Regions from separate parts of the Mycobacterium toneyamaense genome, predicted to be linked through region 1. Evidence: riboswitches for the same ligand, from Rfam matches in the RefSeq annotation. Region 1 holds a riboswitch; the other holds the start of a gene.
What was found. Region 1 has a riboswitch for cobalamin ahead of metE (5-methyltetrahydropteroyltriglutamate--homocysteine S-methyltransferase). Riboswitches for the same ligand answer to the same signal wherever they lie in the genome.
Positions count from the first base shown of each region.

Region 1 (11,052 bases):
TCGTGAAATACCCGTCGAACCCGCCCGCTGTCGGCCATGAATTCACCATGGAGGCCCGCGGTTTCCTGTACCTGGGAATGGTGTGGGGGTCGCTGGCCCTGCTGGGCCTCGCGGTGTTCGCCGCGCGCAAGCTGTCTGCGAAGGTCGGCTGGGCGCGTGCCGTCGGAATCTCGGTGCTCGGCTTCTTCGTGCTGTACGGCGGTCTGCTGGCGGCGCTGCCGTCGCTGGGTGATCTGGCCGCCAATGTCGAGCACGCGGGCGAGTTCGGCTTCGCGCGCGCCGCCACCGAGACGCCGCAGCCGATCACCAACACCTTCGATACGCCGGTCACCGTCGACGGCAAGGTCTACGCCCCCGGGCAGTTGATCTACCCCGGATTCGACGCCGACCTGCTGTGGAAGTTCCGGTGGTACTCGCTGATCGACCAGGCGTTGATCTGGACGGTCATCGGGCTGGTGTTCGGCGGGCTCGTCGAGCGCTACCTCGGTGGCGCCAGGAAGGCCGCACCGGCACAGGACGTGGCAGCCGCGCTCTGACGATTGCGGTTGCCGCGCACTACAGTTCGAGGCATACCGACACAGAAAGGCGGCAGCATGCTGGTTGTCACGACGAATGACCTGCCCGGGTGGGAGATTCAGCGGGTCTGCGGTGAGGTGTTCGGCCTCACCGTCCGGTCCCGGAACGCCTTCGCGCAGATGGGCGCCGGGTTCAAGGCGATGTTCGGCGGCGAGCTGCAGGGCATGACCAAGAACCTCGCCGAGAGCCGCAACGAAGCCATGGGCCGGCTGCTCCAGGAATGTCACGCCCGCGGCGGCAATGCCATCATCGGGATGCGGTTCGACACCACCGAGATCGGTGACGTGTGGACCGAGATCTGCGCGTACGGCACTGCGGTACAAGCGGTTCCGGTCACCGACGCCGCCCGCTACACCGCACAGCAGTTGGGTTACGGCGGCGGTCCGGGCCCGGCACAGGGCCCGACAGGGTAATCTCCACGGCGCAGCTGGTTTGCCAATGACGCTTCGGTGTCTGCGGCGTCGAATGGCGGGGAACCGCCATGAGAGGGAACCCGGTGAGAATCCGGGACTGTCCCGCAGCGGTATGCAGGAACGACCGCCGTCATCCGCACTGGTCCGCATCGGACTGGGAAGCGACGGCCACTAGGTGCACCCGAAGGGTGCGTGCCTGCGAGTCCGAAGACCTGCCAGCTGTGCCGGATGCGCCGCGTCCGGCGGTGCATCGCCTCGTGGAATGGGCTGATCGCCGAGGGCGGTTTGTGCTGTCCTCGATGAATGTCCTTGGGCGGTGCGCACTTCCGTCGCATTTGAAGGACGTCAGTTGTCAACACCATTCACCGCAACCATTCTCGGCGCGCCCCGCATCGGTCCGAACCGTGAACTCAAGCGGGCCGTCGAACGCTATTGGGCGGGCCGGATCGACCGGGCCGCGCTCGAGGAAATCGCCGCGGGCCTGCGCCGCGAGACCATCGCCGCGTTGTCGGCCGCCGGACTGGATTCCATTCCGGTCAATACGTTTTCCTACTACGACCAGATGCTCGACACCGCGGTACTGCTCGGCGCCCTGCCGAGTCGCGCGGGCGGCATTGCCGATGATCTCGATCGCTATTTCGCGGCGGCTCGCGGGACGGCGGACATCGCACCGCTCGAGATGACGAAGTGGTTCGACACCAATTACCACTACCTGGTCCCGGAGATCGGCCCCGACACCACGTTCACACTGCATCCGGACAAGGTGCTGGCAGAGCTCAAAGAGGCTCAGGCGCAGGGTATTCCGGCCCGGCCGGTGATCGTCGGGCCGATCACGTTCCTGGCGCTGAGCAAGGCCGTCGACGGCGCCGAGGTGCCCATCGGGCGCCTCGGCGAGCTGCTGCCGCTGTATGCCGAACTGCTGGGCCGACTCGCCGCAGCCGGTGCCGAGTGGGTGCAGATCGACGAACCCGTCTTGGTCACCGACATCCTGGACGGCACTGCCAACGCCGCCGAATTGGCCGAGTATGCCTACGCCACGCTCGCGGCAGCCGCCGAACGTCCGGCGATCCTGGTCGCGACCTACTTCGGCGAGCTGGGGAGTGTGCTGCCGGCGCTGGCGCGCACGCAGATCGACGGCGTCGCAGTCGATTTCGTCGCCGGCGGTGACCAGCCGACGGCCGGAATTCCCGGTCTCGCGGACAAGCTGTTGGTGGCCGGCGTCGTCGACGGCCGCAACGTCTGGCGCACAGACCTGGAGGCCGCACTGGTCCGGCTGGAGTCAGTGCAGGAGTCGGCACGTTCGGTGGCTGTGTCCACGTCGTGCTCGACGCTGCACGTCCCGTACTCGCTCGAGCGCGAGGACGGTCTCGACGACGCGCTCCGCGGCTGGCTGGCGTTCGGTGCCGAGAAAGTCGACGAGGTCGCGACGCTGGCGACGGCGCTGCGCACTGGCCGGGGCTCGGTGGCCGCGCAGCTCGAGGCATCGAACCGGGCGGTCGCGTCACGCAGGCACGACCCGCGACTGCACAACGCCGCCGTCCGAGCCCGGCTCGGCACGGTCCTGTCCGGTGGCATCAGCCGCGGGCCGGCCGCCGAACGGCGTAAGGCACAAGACGCCCGCCTGCATCTGCCGGCACTGCCGACCACGACGATCGGTTCGTTCCCGCAGACCGTCGAGATCCGCAAGGCCCGGGCGGCGTTCGTCGCCGGCGAGATCGACGAGGCCGATTACATCGGCCGGATGAAATCCGAAGTCGAGACGGTGATCCGGTTGCAGGAGGAACTCGGCCTCGATGTGCTGGTGCACGGCGAGCCCGAGCGCAACGACATGGTGCAGTACTTCGCCGAGCATCTCGACGGCTTCTTGACCACCAAGAACGGCTGGGTGCAGTCGTACGGCAGCCGCTGCGTGCGCCCGCCGGTCCTCTTCGGCGACGTCACCAGGCGGCAGCCGATGACGGTCGAGTGGGCGACCTACGCGCAGACGTTGACCGACAAGCCCGTCAAGGGCATGCTCACCGGCCCGGTGACGATCCTGGCCTGGTCGTTCGTTCGCGACGATCAGCCGCTGGCGGACTCGGCCAACCAGGTGGCGCTGGCCATCCGGGACGAGACCGTCGATCTGCAGTCCGCCGGCATCGCGATCATCCAGGTCGACGAGCCGGCGTTGCGAGAGCTGCTGCCGCTGCGCAATGCCGACAAGGCGGCCTACCTGCAGTGGGCGGTCGACGCGTTCCGGCTCTCGACGTCGGGCGTCAGCGACGCCACGCAGATTCACACGCACCTGTGCTATTCGGAGTTCGGTGAGGTGATCGGCGCCATTGCCGATCTCGATGCCGACGTGACGTCGATCGAGGCGGCACGCTCACACATGGAGGTCCTCGACGACCTCAACGGCATCGGGTTCTCGAACAGCGTCGGCCCCGGTGTGTACGACATTCACTCGCCCCGGGTTCCCACCACCGGCGAGATGGCGACATCGCTGCGCCGTGCGCTGGATGCCGTTCCGGCAGAACGGCTCTGGGTGAACCCGGACTGCGGGCTGAAGACCCGCAAGACCGACGAGGTGACCGAGTCGCTGCGGCGCATGGTGCAGGCGGCACTGTTGGTTCGCGCCGGATAGCTCGCCGATGACTGCGCTCCGGAACCTGAGCCAGGTTCCGGAGCGCAGTTCTTTTCGGGGTCACGCGGCAGTGCGTCACCTGAAATAAAACCGGCTGCCCGAGCCTTGACCTTGCTGGGCCAGCGCCCGGAAACCGATTGGAGACGAATCGATGTCGCGAGTAGTGCAGTTCGCCGAATACGGCACACCTGAGGTTTTGCGAGTGGTCGATGTCGAGCCGCCGGCTCCCGGACCCACCCAGGTGCGAATCGCGGTACGTGCCGCGGGCGTCAATCCGATCGACTGGAAGATCCTCGGCGGATACATGCGCGAACTGATGCCGCTCGAGCTGCCCGCCGGTGTGGGGTCCGACGTGGCCGGCGTCGTCGACGCCGTTGGGTCCGAGGTGACCGAGTGGGCGGTTGGCGACGAGGTTCTGGGCCGGTCGACGACAGGTTCGTTCGCGGATCTTGCGCTGGCGGAAGCTGCCGAGCTCGTCCGTAAGCCTGAGGGCGTCGGCTGGGAAGTGGCGGGCTCGCTGGCAGGCGCGGGCGGCACTGCGTACACGGTGCTGGGGAAGCTCGGCGTCAAGGCGGGCGACACCCTGCTCATCCATGCGGCCGCGGGCGGCGTAGGTACTTTTGCCGTCCAGCTCGCAAAGGCTCAGGGTGTCAATGTCATTGGCACGGCGGGTGAATCCAACCACGAATACCTGCGTTCGCTCGGCGCGACGCCGGTCACCTACGGCGATGGTCTGCTCGAGAGGGTGCGGGCCGCCGCACCCGACGGAGTCGACGCCGTTCTCGACGCCTCCGGTCGCGGCGAGATTCCGTTGTCGATCGAGCTCACCGGCGATCCGGCCCGGGTGCTCACGCTGGTCGCCTTCGACCAGGCCGACACCGGCATCGAGGTGCACGCCGGTGGGTCCGGAAGCGAACTGGGCGCCGCCCTTCGCGAACTCGCGACGCTTGTCGCGCAGGAACGTCTTGCCGTCTCGATCAGCGAGACGTACCCGCTGACCGAAGCCGGTGCCGCGCTCTCGGCGAGCACGACGGGCCATGTGCACGGCAAGCTCGTCGTCGTGCCGTGAACACTACGACGGTCAGCTGACCACCACCAGCAGGTCATTGCCTTCGACACTGGCCGTGGGCGCCACCGCGAGCCGCGTGACGGTACCGGCTCTCGGCGACGTGATGGCTGCCTCCATCTTCATCGCCTCGATGGTGGCGACCGTTTGGCCGGCGCTCACCCGCTCGCCAACGGTCACCCGGATCGTCACGACGCCGGCGAACGGCGCCGCAACGTGGTCCGGGTTGCCGCGGTCCGCTTTCTCCACCGCGCGGACTGCGCTGTCGATCGACCTGTCCCGCACCAGGATCGGGCGTAGCTGACCGTTCAACAGGCACAGCACCGTCCGCATGCCGCGGTCATCGGGCTCGGAGATGGCCTCGAGACCGATGAGCAGCTCGACGCCCTTCTCCAACTCGACGCGGTGCTCTTCGCCGCGGCGCAGCCCGTAGAAGAACTGGTTGGCGCTCAGGCGGGAGGTGTCGCCGAATTGTTCTCGATGCGTGCGGAATTCGCGGGTCGGACCGGGGAAGAGCAGCCGATTCAGGGCCGCTCGGCGGGTAAGACCGGGTTCCGCCAGTTCGGCGTAGTCCTCGACGGTGAGGGTTGCCGTCGGCCTGGTGTCGGACCTTCCGCGAAGGGCCTTGCTGCGCAAGGGTTCCGGCCAGCCGCCGGGCGGGTCGCCGAGCTCGCCGCGGAGGAAGCCGATCACCGAATCCGGGATGTCGCAGCGGTGCGGGTCGGCGGCGAACTCCCCGGCGCTCATCCCGGCGCCGACGAGCGCCAGCGCAAGATCACCTACCACCTTGCTCGACGGCGTCACCTTCACCAGCCTGCCGAGAGCGTGATCTGCTCCGGCATAGGCGTTTTCGATGTCCTCGAACCGGCCGCCCAGCCCGAGGGCGGCGGCCTGGGTACGCAGATTGCTGAGCTGCCCGCCCGGGATCTCGTGGGTGTACACGCGGCCGGTCGGTGCGGGCAGGCCCGCCTCGAACGGCGCGTAGACGCGGCGCAACGCCTCCCAATACGGTTCCAGCTCACAGACGTTTGCCAACGACAGACCGGTGTCGTGCGCGGTGTGCGCGGCTGCCGCAACGATCGACGACAGCGCAGGCTGGCTGGTGGTGCCGGCCAGCGGTGCCGCCGCCCCGTCGACTGCAGAGGCACCGGCCTGCCAGGCCGCGACGTACGTGGCCAGCTGTCCACCTGGGGTGTCGTGGGTGTGGACGTGTACAGGCAGGTCGAAACGGGATCGCAACGCCGACACGAGTTTTGCCGCCGCGGGTGGTCGCAGCAGACCGGCCATGTCCTTGATTGCCAGCACGTGGGCACCGGCATCGACGATCTGCTCGGCCAGCTTCAGCCAGTAGTCGAGCGTGTACAGCGTCTCCGCGGGGTCGGAGAGGTTGCCGGTGTAGGACATCGCGACTTCGGCCACCGCGGAACCGGTTTCGCGCACTGCATCGATCGCCGGCCGCATCGACTCCACGTTGTTCAGCGCGTCGAAGATGCGGAAGATGTCGATGCCGGTGGCGGTGGCCTCCTGTACGAACGCCGACGTGACCGATGTCGGATAGGGTGTGTAACCCACGGTGTTCCGGCCGCGCAACAGCATCTGGAGGCAGATGTTGGGCATCGCCTCCCGCAGCGCGGCCAGCCGCTCCCACGGGTCCTCTTTCAGGAACCGAAGCGCCACGTCGTAGGTCGCGCCGCCCCAGCACTCGACCGACAGCAGCTGCGGCGTCATGCGCGCCACGTACGGGGCCACCTTGACCAGGCCCGAGGTACGCACTCGAGTTGCGAGTAGCGACTGATGGGCGTCGCGGAACGTGGTGTCGGTGACCCACAGCCGCGGCGACTCCAGCAGGGCGGCCGCAAAGCGCTCTGGGCCGAGCTCGGTCAGCAGCTGCTTGCTGCCCGCCGGTGCCGGACCGTCGAGATCGATCTTCGGCAGCTTGTCACGTGGATACACAGCCGATGGACGACCGCCATGCGGTTGGTTCACCGTGACATCCGCGAGGTAGTTGAGGATGCGCGTGCCGCGGTCCCCTGGAGTGTGGGCCGTCAGCAGTTGCGCACGCTCGTCGATGAACGATGTCGACACCTTGCTTGCGGCGAAGTCCGGATCATCGAGAACCGCTTGCAGGAAGGGGATGTTCGTCGACACCCCGCGGATGCGGAACTCCGCGAGGGCGCGTCGGGCCCTCCTGACCGCCGTCGCGAAGTCGTGGCCGCGGCAGGTGAGTTTGACCAGCATCGAGTCGAAGTGGGCGCTGATCTCCGCACCGACGTTGGTGCCGCCGTCCAACCGGACGCCGGCACCGCCGGGAGAACGGTAGGCGGTGATCCGGCCGGTGTCGGGACGGAAACCGTTGGCGGGATCTTCGGTGGTGATGCGGCACTGCATGGCGGCGCCACGGATTCTGACACGATCCTGGCTCAGCCCGAGCTCGGCCAACGACCGGCCGGCCGCGATCCGCAACTGGGCGGTGACCAGGTCGACGTCGGTGATCTCCTCGGTCACCGTGTGCTCGACCTGAATGCGCGGATTGCACTCGATGAACACATGGTGCCCGCGCTCGTCGAGCAGGAACTCGACGGTTCCGGCGCAGAAGTAACCGATCTGGCGCGCGAATGTCACCGCATCAGAACAGATCCGGTTCCGCAGTTCGTCGGTGAGGTTCGGGGCGGGGGCCAGCTCGACCACCTTCTGGTGCCGGCGTTGCACACTGCAGTCCCGTTCGAAGAGATGGATCACCTCGCCGGTTCCGTCGGCCAGTATCTGCACCTCGATGTGGCGGGGGTTGAGGACCGCCTGCTCGAGGTAGACGTTCGGGTCACCGAAAGCAGACTCCGCTTCGCGCGACGCCGCCGCGATGGCCTCGGCCAGCGCGGCCGGCTCGGTCACCCGCCGCATGCCACGTCCGCCACCACCCGAGACGGCCTTGACGAACAGGGGAAACTCCATACCGGCTGCGGCCGTGAGCAATTCGCTGACTGACGCAGACGGAGCCGACGATGCGAGCGCCGGTAGGCCGGCGGTTCGGGCCGCGGCGATGGCGCTGGCCTTGTTACCGGTCAACTCCAGGACGCCGGCACTCGGGCCGACGAACGTGATGCCGGCCGCGGCGCACGCTGCCGCGAGTTGGGGGTTCTCCGAGAGGAATCCGTATCCCGGGTACACCGCGTCGGCGCCGGACAGCTGGGCCACCCGGATGATGTCGGGCACCGACAGATAAGCCCGAACGGGATGGCCAGGCTCGCCGATCTGGTAGGACTCGTCGGCCTTCAATCGGTGTGGGGAGTTCCGGTCCTCGTGGGCGTATACCGCCACCGTCGCGATACCCAGCTCATAGGCCGCCCGGAAGGCCCGGATCGCGATCTCACCCCGGTTGGCGACGAGGACTTTGGTGATGGCGCGCTCAGGCAATGGAACGTTGTGGTTGGCCCGAGTATTCACTCAGGGGACGGATCAGTGCGTTCGACGCCGCTTGTTCCATGATGTGTGCGGTCCAGCCCACGATGCGGGCCATCACGAAAAGCGGTGTGAAGACCGGGATGTCGAAACCCATGAGGTAGTAGGCCGGCCCGGTGGGGAAGTCGAGGTTCGGCTTGATCCTGGTGGCGGTGAACATCTCGCGCTCCAGCACGGTGTAGATGTCCAGCCACCGCTGGCCGCCGCGGGCTGCCACCACCCGGTCGAGCGCAGCCTTCATCGTCGGCACCCGAGAGTCACCGTTCTTGTAGACGCGGTGTCCGAAGCCCATCACCTTCTCTTTGCGAGACAACTTGCCGTGCAACCACTTCGGGGCGTTCGCGGCCGAGCCGATCTCCAGCATGTCGTGCATGACGGCCTCGTTGGCGCCGCCGTGCAGCGAGCCTTTGAGGGCGCCGATGGCGGCGGTCACCGCGCTGTAGATGTCCGACTGCGTGGAGGTCACCACCCGGGCGGCGAACGTGGACGCGTTGAAGCTGTGCTCGGCATACAGCACCATGGACTGGGAGAACGCGACGACGATCGCCGGTTCGGGGACCGATCCGAAGCACATGTTCAGGAAGTTCTCGGCGTATCCCAGCTGACTGTGCGGTTGGATGGGCGAAAGTCCTTGCCGTCGGCGGATATCGGCGGCGACGATCGTCGGCAGGACGGCGAACATGCGCAGTGACTTGGCGTAGTTGGCGGGAGTCGTGCTGTCGTCCTCTTCCGGATCCTCGGCGCCGAGGTAGCTGATCGCGGTGCGGACCACGTCCATCGGGTGGCAGCTCTCGGGCAGCTTGGCCAGCAGCGAGTACATCGACCGGTCGATCCGCCGGGACGCCCGCTCGCGCTGGCAGAACATCGCGAGTTCGTGTTCGGTCGGCAGCTCGCCGTGCCACAGCAGGTAGGCCACCTGCTCGAACGTGCAGTGCGTCGCCAGATCCTGTACCGGATAGCCCCGGTAGGTCAGGCTGTTGGTCTCGGGCACGACTTTGGAGATGGCGGTGGTGTCGACGACGACACCGGCCAGACCCTTGTGGATGTGGGGCGGTTGAGTGGTCATGATTTCACGTCCTGGAGGGTGAAATTGAAGATGTCGGAATCGAATTGGTTGTATTCGGCATAGCGCAGCAACTCGTACAGCCGGCTGCGGTGTTGCATCTGGCCGAGCAGGCCGGCCTGGGTTCCGGCGGTGTGGATTTCGCGCAGGCCCATCTCGACCGCGTGCATCGCCAGACGCAGCGTGGTGACCGGGTAGATCACCAGGTTGTAGCCGATGTCTGACAACCGCTGGGCCGTCACGAGTTCCGACTTGCCGAACTCGGTCATGTTGGCCAGCAGGGGAGTGTCGACCGCTGCCCGGAACTGCTCGAATTCCCTTGGGGTGGACAGTGCTTCGGTGAAGATCAGGTCGGCGCCGGCATCGGCGTAGGCCTTGGCCCGGTCGATGGCCGCGGCGATGCCCTCGATTCCGGCGGCATCAGTGCGCGCACAGATGACGAAGTTGGGGTCCCGGCGAGCGGCGACCGCGGCACGCAGTCGCTTGATCATCTCGGTGGCCGGCACGACTGCCTTACCGTCGAGGTGGCCACAGCGCTTGGGGTTCACCTGGTCCTCCAGATGGCAGCCGGCCAGCCCGGCATCCTCCAGGATCGTGATGGTGCGTGCGGCGCTCATCGGCTCGCCGAAGCCGGTGTCGGCGTCCACCAGGGTGGGCAGGTCGGTGGCCGCGGCGATCTGGGCGCTGCGGGCGGCCACCTCGGTCAAGGTGGTCAGCCCGATATCGGGCAGGCCCAGGTCGGCCGACAGCACCGCGCCCGAGACGTAGACCCCCTCGAAGCCGATCTCTGACACCAGCTTCGCCACCAGTGGCGAGAATGCGCCCGGATAGCGTTGCAGCCGGCCGGAATTCAGTGCCGTCCGCAACGCCACCCGCTTGTCGGCGGCCGAGACCCGCGAGCCGAGCAGGCCGGCGCTCATCGGAAAATCCCCGACGGGATCGTGGGCGCCTTGTCCAGCACGACCTGGTCGACGCGCACGTTGAGGGCGCCGAGGCTGCCCGGCTTCATGGCCGCAAGGCCGTCGACCACGGCCAGGAACCGGTCCTGCTCGGCAGGGGCGACGACGCCTTCGGCGAGCGTGGTGAACTTGTCGCGGTACTGCTCACGCCCGAACGGACGCGCGCCGAGCGGGTGCGCGTCGGCCACGGCCAGCTCGTCGACGATCACCTCGCCGCTCTTGAGCGTCACCACGGCCCGGGCGCCGAACGCCTTCTCCGCCGGGTCATTCGAGTGGTAGCGGCGGGTCCACTCCGGGTCCTCGACGGTCGAGATCTTGTGCCACAGCTCGATGGTGTCCGGCCGGCGGGCGCGCTCGGGCGCGTACGACCGTTCGTGGTGCCACTCACCGTCCTGCAGTGCGACCGCGAAGATGTACATCACCGAGTGATCCAGGGTTTCCCGTGTTGCATCCGGGTCGAACTTTTGCGGATCGTTCGAGCCGGTGCCGATCACGACGTGCGTGTGGTGACTGGTGTGCAGCACGATGGTGGCGATCTGGTCGACATCGCCGATCCGCGAACGCATCCGGCGCGCCAGGTCGATGGGGGCCTGGCTCTGGTACTCGGCGCTGTGTTCCTTGGTGTAGCTGTCCAGGATGGCCAGCTTGGGTTCACCGGGGCCGGGCAGCGGCACCCGATAGGTGTGCTCGGGCCCGGACAACAGCCAGGCGATGACGCCGTCCTCGCCTTCCCAGATGGGGGCGGGGGAGCCTTCACCGCGCATGGCACGGTCCACGGCCTCGATCGCGACCTTGCCGGCCAGCGCTGGGGCGTAGGCCTTCCAGCTGGAGATCAGACCCTTGCGGGACTGGCGGGTGGCGGTGGTGAGGTGCAGCGCCTGGCCGACCGCGGCATA
Region 1 covers NZ_AP040333.1:5,374,638-5,385,689, reverse strand. The annotation lists gene ACZ5IQ_RS26110 (CbtA family protein) at 1-536, shown strand, start outside; gene ACZ5IQ_RS26105 (YbjQ family protein) at 594-989, shown strand; cobalamin riboswitch at 1,016-1,223, shown strand; gene metE (5-methyltetrahydropteroyltriglutamate--homocysteine S-methyltransferase) at 1,339-3,612, shown strand; gene ACZ5IQ_RS26095 (NADP-dependent oxidoreductase) at 3,764-4,681, shown strand; gene ACZ5IQ_RS26090 (pyruvate carboxylase) at 4,694-8,074, opposite strand; gene ACZ5IQ_RS26085 (bifunctional 2-methylcitrate synthase/citrate synthase) at 8,082-9,200, opposite strand; gene prpB (methylisocitrate lyase) at 9,197-10,117, opposite strand; gene prpD (2-methylcitrate dehydratase PrpD) at 10,114-11,052, opposite strand, start outside.

Region 2 (11,052 bases), 1.0 Mb from region 1:
TGGCCAAGCAGCTCGGCGTACCCCAGCCCCAGCCGCTGCGCCGCTACAAGGCCGGCGAGCCCCCGCTGGCCGGCCCCCTCCTGATCGGTGGCGAAGGCCGCGTGGCCGAGCCGCTGCGCGCGGCCCTCGCCGACGACTACGAGCTCGTGGGCAACAACGTCGGCGGCCGCTGGGCCGACTCGTTCGGTGGCCTGCTGTTCGACGCCACCGGCATCACCAAGCCCGAGCAGCTCAAGCAGCTCCACCAGTTCTTCACCCCCGTGCTGCGCAACCTCGCCGCCAACAGCCGCGTCGTCGTCGTCGGCACCACGCCCGACGAGACCGACAGCATCGATGAGCGCATCGCCCAGCGTGCCCTCGAAGGCTTCACCCGCTCGCTCGGCAAGGAGCTGCAGCGCGGCGCCACCATCGGGCTCGTCTACCTGTCGGCCAAGGCCGCGCCCGCCGCCTCGGGCATCGAGTCGACCATCCGCTTCCTGCTGTCGGGCAAGTCGGCGTACGTCGACGGCCAGGTGTTCTACGTCGGCGCCGCCGACTCCGTCGCCCCGGCCGATTGGGACAAGCCGCTGGCCGGGAAGGTCGCACTCGTGACCGGTGCCGCCCGCGGCATCGGCGCCGAGATCGCCCGCGTGTTCGCGCGCGACGGCGCGTCCGTCGTCGCCATCGACGTCCCGCAGGCCGCTGACGCACTGGCCGAGACCGCCGCCGCGGTCGGTGGCACCGCGCTGGCCCTGGACGTGACGGCCGACGACGCCGTCGCCCAGATCGTCGCGCATCTCACCGAGCACCACGGTGGCAAGGCCGACGTCCTCGTCAACAACGCCGGCATCACCCGCGACAAGCTGCTCGCCAACATGGACGACGCCCGCTGGGACTCGGTCATCGCCGTGAACCTGCTTGCGCCGCAACGTCTTGCGCGGGGGCTGGTGGAGAACGGCACCATCGGCGAGGGCGGACGCATCGTGGGCCTGTCGTCGATGGCCGGTATCGCCGGTAACCGCGGCCAGACCAACTACGCCGCCACCAAGGCCGGCATGATCGGCATGACCGACGCGTTCGCCCCGGTGTTCGGCGAGAAGGGCGTCACCATCAACGCCGTCGCGCCGGGCTTCATCGAGACCAAGATGACCGACGCCATCCCGCTGGCCACCCGCGAGGTGGGCCGCCGCCTCAACTCGCTGTTCCAGGGCGGCCTGCCGGTCGACGTCGCCGAGCTGATCGCCTACTTCGCCAGCCCCGCCTCGAATGCCGTGACCGGCAACACGATTCGGGTCTGCGGCCAGGCCCTGTTGGGCGCGTGATGAGCGCTTGCGCGAAGAACAGGAGGCAGTAGTCATGGCGCAACCGAACGGATTGTTGAACATGGCGCGGGCGGTGGCGGGTGCGCTGCCGTTCGTGTCGCGGGGTTCCACCTTGCCGGCCCGCACCGTGACGGTGTCGGGCCTGACCATCGACCCGAAGAATGTCGCCGAGTACGCCGCGGTGACCGGGCTGCGGTTCGGCGACACCGTGCCGCTGACGTACCCGTTCGCACTGACCTTCCCGACCATGATGTCGCTGGTCACCGGGTTCGATTTCCCGTTCGCCGCAATGGGTTCGGTGCACATCGAGAACCACATCACCCAGCACCGGCCCATCAAGGTGACCGACGAACTGGACATCGCGGTGCGCGCGGAGAACCTGCGCGAGCACCGCAAGGGCCTGCTGGTCGACATCATCACCGACATCAAGGTCGGCAATGACCTGGTGTGGAACCAGGTCACGACGTTCCTGCACCAGCAGCGGACCAGCCTGTCCGGCGGGCCGAAGCCCGAGCCGGTCAAGCAGCCGAAGCTGCCGCCGCCCAATGCGGTCATCAGCATCACGCCGGGCCAGATTCGGCACTACGCCGATGTCGGCGGCGACCACAACCCGATCCACACCAGCTCGATCGGCGCCAAGCTGTTCGGCTTCCCGACCGCTATAGCGCACGGGATGTTCAGCGCTGCAGCGGTTCTGGCCAACATCGAAGGCCAGCTACCCGATGCCGTTCGATACTCCGTGAAGTTCGGCAAGCCCGTGCTGCTGCCGGCCAAGGTGGGGCTGTACGTCGAGCCCATCGACGGCGGCTGGGAGCTGGCGCTGCGCAACCTGTCGAAGGGTTACCCGCACCTGACGGCGACGGTCACCGAGCTGTAGCTCTCGTCGCGCGCCCGGGCGTCTCGGCTCTCCTGCGGCACTTGTGATTTGGAGCCGTCAACTTTCCATGACCCGTCGGGAAAGTTGACGGCTCCAGCCGAAACATGTTGGGAGACCGGGCTCAAAGCTCGCAATCAACGTGACGTTGATCGAGTAGGTTCAGTGGATTCTCGCGACCTACCTCGGGCTCGGCGACCCAGGCGGGAGGAGGTGGACCACCGGGCGGCCGGTGTCGTCGACCGTGACCCGGGCCGCAACACCGTAGACCGACGAAATCAGCTCAGCGGTAAGGACTTCGGCGGGTGCCCCGGCCGCGACAACCCGCCCTTTGTCGAGCACGACCAGCCGGTCGCAGAACAACGCCGCCAGCGTCAGGTCGTGCAGCGTCACCACCGCCGTCACCGGCAGCGCGCGGATCAGCGCCATCAGCTCAAACTGGTGCCGGATATCAAGGTGGTTGGTGGGCTCGTCGAGCAGCAACTCGCGGGGCTCCTGGGCCAGCGCCCGGGCGATCTGCACCCGCTGCTGCTCACCACCGGACAGCGTGCGCCAATCCCGGTCGCGCAGGGCTGTCGTCTCGGTCTGGTGCAGGGCGCGCTCGACGGCGCGGCAGTCGGCCTCGGTGTCACCAGACCAGATGCCGCGGTGCGGAATTCGGCCCAGCCGCACGATCTGGCCGACGGTCAGGTCGAGCTCGGTGCTGACCTGCTGCTCGACCACCGCGACCCGTTGCGCCACCGCGCGACGACGATGACCGGCGAGCGGACGTCCGTCGAGCAGCACGGCACCAGTGTCGGGATGCCGTAGCCCGGCCAGCAACCGCAACAGCGACGACTTGCCGGCGCCGTTGGGCCCGAGCAGCCCCAGCGTCTCACCGTCGGCCACGACCAGCGACACCCCGTCGATGACGAGCCGACCGCCCGTCGACCAGCTGACGGATTCAGCGGCGAGCCCGCTCGTCATCGAAACCTCCGGCGCCGAGCCAGAATCCACATGAAGATCGGCACACCGACGAGCGCCGTCACCACGCCGACCGGCAACTCCTGCGGCGCGAATACGGTGCGGGCGGCGGCGTCGACCCAGACCATGAAGATGGCGCCGGTGATCGCGGTGACAGGCAACAGCCGGCGGTGCGACGGCCCGACGATCATCCGGGCCGCGTGCGGCAACACCAGCCCGACGAAACCGATTGCGCCGGCGGCGCTCACCAGCACGGCCGTCAGGAGAGCCGTCGTCGCCAACAAGACGGCGCGCACGCGCCGCACCGAGACACCCAGCGCGGCGGCCGCATCATGGCCGAACGCGAACGCGTCCAAGGCATCTGACTGCAGCCAGCAGATGGCCAGGCACGCCGCGCACACCAGACCGCACAGTGCCACCTGAGACCAGCTCGCCCCGGCCAGCGAGCCGAGCAACCAGAACAGCACCCCGCGGGTCTGCTGCGCGTCGGCGGAGGAGAAGACGACCAAGGCGGTCGTTGCCGAAAAGAGCTGAGTGCCGGCGACCCCGGCCAGCACCACCCGGTCCGGCCCGCCGCCGGACACCGCGGCGAGGGCCAGCACGAGCACGAACGCGAGCACCGCACCGACGAACGCCCCGCCCGACAGCGTCAGGGCGCCACCGATCCCCGCGACGACGACCAGCACCGCTCCCGTGGACGCACCGGACGAGATGCCCAGCATGAACGGGTCGGCCAGCGGGTTGCGCATCAGCGACTGCAGGATCGCGCCGCAGATCGCCAGGCCCGCGCCGCAGATCGCGGCGAGCAACGCGCGGGGCAGTCGCAATTCCCAGACGATGCCGTCATCGATCGGCGGGATGTCGGCGGCGCGTCCCCAAAGATGTTGCGCGACGACGGCATACACGTCACCCACGCCGAGGTCGGCCGGCCCGATGACCATGGCCGCCACGATCGACAGCACCAGCCCGACCAGGCCGAGCGCCACCATCCCGGCGGTGCGCACCGCCGTCAGGACTTCCCGCCCAGTCCGAATGCGCGGAGCCCGGACGCGACGGTCTCGACGGCGTCGACGTTGCGCAGCGACGGATCCATCGCGCTGGCCGGCAAGATGATCCACCGCTTCTCCCGCACGGCCTTCAACTTGCTTGCGGCCGGGTCGGTTTCGAGGAACTTGATCTTGTCGGCGACGCTGTCGCCGTCCTTGCCCCGGGTGAGGTCGGCGAGGACCAGCATGTCGGGGTCACGCTGCAGGATGGCCTCCCACGAAATCTCGGGCCACAACTGCCTGCTGTCGGCGAACGCGTTGCGCGCCCCGACCGCGGTGGTGATGATGCCGGGCGCTCCGCAGCAGCCCGCGATGTACGGAGTTCTGGTACCGGCGTACCACCACATCAGGGAGACACCGTCGGCCCTGAGACCGATGGTTGCGGTCGCCATGCGCGCCCGCAACGTCGACACCAGCTTGTCCCCGCGCTCTGAAACCCCGAAAATCCGGGCGACATCGGCGATTTCGGCATACATGTCGTCGAGCGTCAACGCCCGCGCCTGCGGCGCGTCCTGACCGCCGCACTCACTGGAGGACTGATACGTCGGCACCCCGAGGCGCTCGAACCGCTCCCGTGGGGCGACGCCCTGATCGGTGAACGACCAGTCGAACGTCGCATAGACGAAGTCGGGCTTCTCTGCCAGTACCCGCTCGAACGACGGGAAATCCCGGCTCAGCACAGGCACTTTGGCGTTGTCGGCGGCGAGGTCGGGCCGGACGTCATCGCTCCAGGACGCGGTGCCGGCCATCCGGTCGGCGAGCCCGAGCGCCAGGAGCAGCTCGCTGGCCGGCTGGTTGATCGAAACCGCGCGCTGCGGCGGCGATTTCACCGTCACCGTGCGTCCGCAGTTCTGCAGCGTGACGGGATAGCCGGCGGTTCCAGCGTTGACGGTTCCTGTCGCCCGCGGTCCGCTACACGAGCAGACGAGCGAAACAACCAGCGAGACAAGCAGAATGGTACGTCGAGACACGGCGGCGCCTTCCGATCCGGGACTCAGGTCGCGGAGTCCATGCGTGGGCGGGACCTCGCGCCGCCAGGCCGCGAGAACCCGAGCCAGCAGGTCTTCGGACTCGGGATCATCCAGGCCGGAGCGCCTTCCCAGCCCACGTGGGGCCAGTGGCCATTGCTCCGCCTGTCCCCCTTACCGCTGCGCGTCAGTTCCGGTTTCGCACCGGATTCCCTGACCCAACCGCGTTGGGTTCGACTGGCTCGAATCGGACCATACCAGCGCCGTCGCGAACCGTGCCGCCGGCGTGTCGTCCTCTCCTGTGGCACATGCGATTTGGAGTGGTCAACTTTCCTTGACGCGTCAGGGAAAGTTGACGGCTCCCAGCGAAAGGCACCAAGGGAGAGAGCCCCGGGACGGGCTGCCGGTCCGCGAATGTGCGACCAGATCGCCAGAATCGCTGGGAGGGCGATCTGTGTGCACCGTCGCGGCGCCGCGGGAGCGCGAGAAACCTACGACTCGGCGCGCTTGCCCTTCAGGCCGCGCCAGAAGAGGTTGATCATCAGCTCGGTGGCGTCGTTGACGTCGGTGTCGCCGGCACTGACGCGGGACGCGATGGCCTCACCCGCACCCACCAGGGCCACGGCCATCATCTCGAAGTCGCTGTCCGGCTCCGGGTTTCGGGTACCCGCGCTGAGCAGCCGCGCCACCAGGTCGATGATCTTCTCGCGACCCTCACGCACGGTGTGGGCGAACGCCTGCGAGCTGGTGGCCTGCGTGTAGAGCACGATCCACGACGCCCGATTTCGGTCGATGTACGTCATGAACGACAGCACGGCGTTGCGCAGCAGGTCGCGCGGGCTCTGCGCGAAGTTGATGTCCGCGCGGACGGTGTCGACGAAGCGCGTCAGCTCCCGGTCCAGGCACGCCGCGAACAGCTCTTCCTTCGAGCCGTAGTAGAGGTACAGCATCGGCTTGGAGATCTCGGCCTGCGCGGCGATCGCGTCCATCGAGGTCTCGTGATAGCCGTTCACCGAGAACATCTGCACGGCGGCGTCGAGCATCTGCTGTTCGCGGACGGCCCGCGGCAGCCGCTTGGTTCCACCTGCCATCAGATCAGGGTATGCAACGAGCGGCCTACTTCACGCATTTCGCGCCCGGCCCCTTCATGCCCGCCACCCGCAGCACCGACTTGTCGACCTGCGCCTGGTCCAGCTGCCCGGCCTGCACCGCCGCCTCCAGCTTGTCGAGCACGTCCGGGATGCCGTCGGTGGTGATCCACAGCGCGACGTCCGCGCCGGCCTGCAGCGCCTTGAGCGCCGCGTCGGCCACGCCGAAGTGCTGGGTGATGGCGGCCATGCCGGTCAGGTCGTCGGTGAACACCACGCCGTCGAACGGCGGGCCGCCGTACTCGCCGCTGCGCAGCAGGTCGTAGGCCGGCTTGCTCAGGCTGGCCGGGTCGTCGCCCTGCGTCAGTCCCGGCACCTGCAGGTGGCCGACCATCACAGCGACGGGCTGCTGCGTCGTCAGCGTCCGGTACGGCACCAGGTCGTTGTCTTTGAGCGCCTCCAGCGGCGGCGTCTTGACGCCGCCGGTGTGCGAGTCGCCCGAGCCGTGCCCGTGTCCCGGGAAGTGCTTGAGCACCGGGACGAGCCCCGCCTCACGCAGCCCCGCGGCGTACGCACCGGCGTACTCGGTCACCTTCTGCGGGTCCGCGCCGAACGAGCGGTCGCCGATGACCTCGTCGTCGGCCTCTTCGGTGACGTCGGCGTCGGGCGCGAAGTCGACGGTGATGCCGAACTTGTCCTTCATCTGCTGCCCGCGGTCCTTGGCGATGGCCTGAACCTCGGCCGGGGTCTTGGTCGCCGCCAGCACGCGCGCCGACTCCTGCGGGCCGATCAGCTTCTTCAGCCGGGACACCCGGCCGCCCTCCTCGTCGATGCTGACCGCCAGCGGCAGCGCCCCGGATGCGGCCTGCAGCGCCGGGATCGAGCCGTCCGACAGCATCGACAAATCCGTCCAGCTGCCGATGAAGATGCCGCCGACCTGCTGCTGCGTCACCGCGGCGCGGGCATCGGCGGCGTCCTTGACACCCACCATGAGCAGCTGGGCCAGCTTCTGGCGCAGGGTGAGCGTGCTGAGCAGCGCGTGCGGATCGCACGGCGGGGCGGTCGGTGCGGGCGCGTCCATCGGCTTGCTCGAGGACGCGGTGCTGGAGGCCTGGCTGGACGTACTGGACGCGGCCGGACGGTCGGACGACGACGAGCAACCGGCGACCAATCCGGACACCAGTGCCAGCGCGCCGAGGGTTCGGGTCAGGGACATGGGTTTCGAGCCTAACGGTTCCGGTCGCGGTCCCCCGGGACCCCGTGAGACGGCCGCCGAAACGGGGCCCAGGCAGGTCGTCATGCTAGTTTGGGCGCCATGGACCGCTTCCTCGTGCCCGCCGGAGCCAGCATCGTGGTCGGTCTGTTGCTCGGCGCTGCAGCGGTCTTCGGCACCACGCTGATGCTGGAGCAGGACACCAAGCCGACGCTGCAATCGGGCGATCCAGCGTCATCGGTGCTCAACCGGGTCGAATACGGCAACCGCAGCTGATCCCGTAGCGCCCCTCTCGCGGCGCTGCCTATGGGTCGTCAGCGCGGTCGCACTGGTCCTGACGTTCGCCCAGTCACCGGGCCGGGTCTCGCCCGACACCAAACTCGATCTCACCGCCAACCCCGCGCGTTTCCTGGCGCGGGCGGCGAATCTGTGGAGCAGCGACCTGCCCTTCGGCCAGTCGCAGAACCAGGCCTACGGCTATCTGTTCCCGCACGGGACGTTCTTCCTCGCCGGTGACGTCATCGGCCTGCCCGGCTGGGTGACGCAGCGGCTGTGGTGGGCGTTGCTGCTGGTCGTCGGGTTCTGGGGAGTCATCCGGGTCGCCGAGGCCCTGGGCATCGGCAGCCGGTCCTCCCGCGTGCTCGCCGCCGTGGCGTTCGCCCTGTCCCCGCGGGCGCTGACGACGCTGGGCGCCATCTCCTCCGAGACGCTGCCCATGATGCTGGCGCCGTGGGTGCTGCTGCCGGTGATCCTGGCGCTGCGTGGTGACCCGAGGGTTCGGCAGCTGGCCGCGCGCTCGGCCGTCGCCGTTGCGCTGATGGGCGCCGTCAACGCCGTCGCCACGCTGACCGGCTGCCTGGCCGCGCTCATCTGGTGGGCCGCGCACCGGCCCAACCGCCGCTGGTGGCGCTTCACGGCGTGGTGGTTCGGCTGCACGCTGCTCGCGATCCTGTGGTGGGCGGTCGCGCTGCTGCTGCTCGGCCGGATCAGCCCACCGTTCCTGGACTTCATCGAGTCGTCGGGCGTCACGACGCAGTGGCTGTCACTCACCGAGGTGCTGCGCGGCACCTACGGCTGGACGGCATTCGTCGCGACCAACGCGACGGCCGGTTCGTCGCTGGTGACCGGTTCGGTGGCGGTGCTCGCCACGACGCTGGTCGCCGCCGGCGGCATGGCGGGCCTGGCCATGCGCAGCATGCCGGCCCGGGGCCGCCTCATCTCGATGCTGCTGTTCGGTCTGCTGCTGCTCGCGGTCGCCTACTCCGGTGGCCTGGGCTCGCCGATCGCGCACCAGGTGCAGATGTTCCTGGACGCTGCCGGCACCCCGCTGCGCAACGTCCACAAGCTCGAGCCCGTGCTGCGGCTGCCGTTGACCCTGGGCTTGGCCCACGTGCTCGGCCGCATTCCACTGCCCGGCAGCGCGCCGCGTCGCGAATGGATCCAGGCGTTCGCGCACCTCGAGCGGGACAAGCGGATGGCCGTCGCCGTAGTGCTGCTGACGGCGCTGGCCGCCGGCACGTCACTGGCATGGACGGGTCGGCTCGCCGCACCGGGTGCCTACCGCGCCATTCCGCAGTACTGGCACCAGACCGCGGACTGGCTCGACGCGCACAACGCCGAGACGCCGGGCCGCGTGCTCGTCGCGCCGGGCGCGCCCTTCGCCAACCAGGTCTGGGGAAACACGCACGACGAACCCCTGCAGGTCCTGGAACGCGGCGCATGGGGCGTACGCGACTCGATTCCGCTGACACCGCCCGAAACGATCCGCGCCCTGGACTCCGTGCAACGCCTGTTCGCGACCGGCCGGCCGTCCGCCGGATTGGCCGACACCCTGGCCCGCCAAGGCATTTCGTTCATCGTGGTGCGCAACGACCTGGACCCCGACAACTCGCGCTCGGCGCGGCCGCTGCTGGTGCACCGGGCCATCGAGGGTTCCCCCGGCCTGACGCGGGTGGCCCAGTTCGGTGATCCGGTCGGCCCCGGCACGCTGGACGGCTTCGTCTCCGACAGTGGCCTGCGGCCGCGCTACCCCGCCGTCGAGATCTACAAAGTGACGGGTGCCGCCACCACACAGCCCTACCTCGCCGACACCGACACCATGCCCCGCATCGACGGCGGCCCCGAATCACTGCTGCGCATCGACGAGCGCCGCCGCCTGATGGGCCGAAACCCCTTGGGCCCCATGGTCTTGACGCAGGATGCGCAGCGCGCCGGACTCCCGGTGCCCGAGGTCACCGTCACCGACACCCCGCTGGCCCGCGAAACCGACTACGGCCGCGTCGACGACCACTCGTCGGCGGTCCGGGCGCCCGACGACCCGCGCCGCACCTTCAACCGCGTCATGGACTACCCCAGCCCAGGCGCCACGACCGCCTACGGCCAGTGGCCGGGCGGACGGATCACCACGTCGAGTTCGTCGTCCGATTCCACCGCACTGCCCAACGTGGCAACGGCGGCCGGGCCGGCCGCCGCGATCGACGGCGACACCTCGACCAGCTGGGTGTCCAGCTCGCTGCAAACCGCTGTGGGGCAATGGCTTCAGGTCGACTTCGACCACCCGGTCACCAACGCGACCATCACCCTGACGCCGAGCGCCACCGCGGTCGGCGCCCAGGTACGCCGCATCGAAGTGGCAACGGCCAACGGCACCAGCACTATTCGCTTCGACCAGCCCGGCAAGCCATTGACCGCGGCGCTGCCCTACGGCGAGACGTCGTGGGTGCGGTTCACCGCGACCGGCACCGACGACGGCTCCCCCGGCGTGCAGTTCGGCATCACCGATTTCTCCGTGACGCAGTACGACGCCTCCGGCTTCGCCCACGCCGTGAGCCTGCGGCACACCGTCGACGTGCCCGGCCCGCCTGCGGGATCGGCTGTCGCACAATGGGATTTGGGCAACGATCAGCTGGGCCGGCCCGGTTGCGCCGAGGGCCCGAACGGGGTCCGGTGCGCCGCCACCATGGCGCAGTCGCCCGAAGAGCCCGTCAACATGAGCCGCACGCTCACCGTGCCGGCGCCGATGGCCGTCGTCCCCACGATCTGGGTGCAGGCCCGGCAGGGGCCGCACCTGGCCGACCTGGTCGGCCAGCCGGGCACCACCCGCGCGTCGGGCGACTCGGACGTCATCGACGTCGCCGGATCGGCCTACGCCGCCACCGACGGCGACCCGCGCACCGCGTGGGTGGCCCCGCAAGGCATCGTCCAGTTCCGTAACGGCGCCAACCTGACCGTGCACCTGCCGGCGCCGACGACCGTCAGCGCCCTGCGACTGGTCCCCAGCGCCTCCGAGCTGCCGGCGCATCCGACCGTCGTCGCCGTCGACCTGGGCAACGGACCGCAGGTCCGACGGATCGGCGACGGACCGCAGACCATCAAGCTCAACCCCGCGAAAACCGACACCATCAAGCTGTCGATCCTCGACTGGCACGACCTGATCGACCGCACGTCCCTGGGATTCGACCAGGTGAAGCCGCCCGGCCTGGCCGAGGTCACCGCCCTCGACGACCACGGCGCACCGATCGCCGCCGCCGACGCCGCCGCCAACCGCCGCCGTGCCATCACGCTGCCGTGCGGCCGCGGGCCGATCGTCGCGATCGCCG
Region 2 covers NZ_AP040333.1:250,159-261,210, reverse strand. The annotation lists gene ACZ5IQ_RS01190 (3-oxoacyl-ACP reductase) at 1-1,301, shown strand, start outside; gene ACZ5IQ_RS01185 (MaoC/PaaZ C-terminal domain-containing protein) at 1,336-2,178, shown strand; gene ACZ5IQ_RS01180 (ABC transporter ATP-binding protein) at 2,356-3,141, opposite strand; gene ACZ5IQ_RS01175 (FecCD family ABC transporter permease) at 3,138-4,127, opposite strand; gene ACZ5IQ_RS01170 (ABC transporter substrate-binding protein) at 4,148-5,155, opposite strand; cobalamin riboswitch at 5,224-5,409, opposite strand; gene ACZ5IQ_RS01165 (TetR/AcrR family transcriptional regulator) at 5,644-6,243, opposite strand; gene ACZ5IQ_RS01160 (glycoside hydrolase family 3 N-terminal domain-containing protein) at 6,269-7,456, opposite strand; gene ACZ5IQ_RS01155 (DUF2613 domain-containing protein) at 7,556-7,729, shown strand; gene ACZ5IQ_RS01150 (alpha-(1->3)-arabinofuranosyltransferase) at 7,680-11,052, shown strand, end outside.
Region 2: linked by a shared signal. The riboswitch ahead of ACZ5IQ_RS01170 (ABC transporter substrate-binding protein) and the one ahead of metE (5-methyltetrahydropteroyltriglutamate--homocysteine S-methyltransferase) in region 1 are both predicted to bind cobalamin.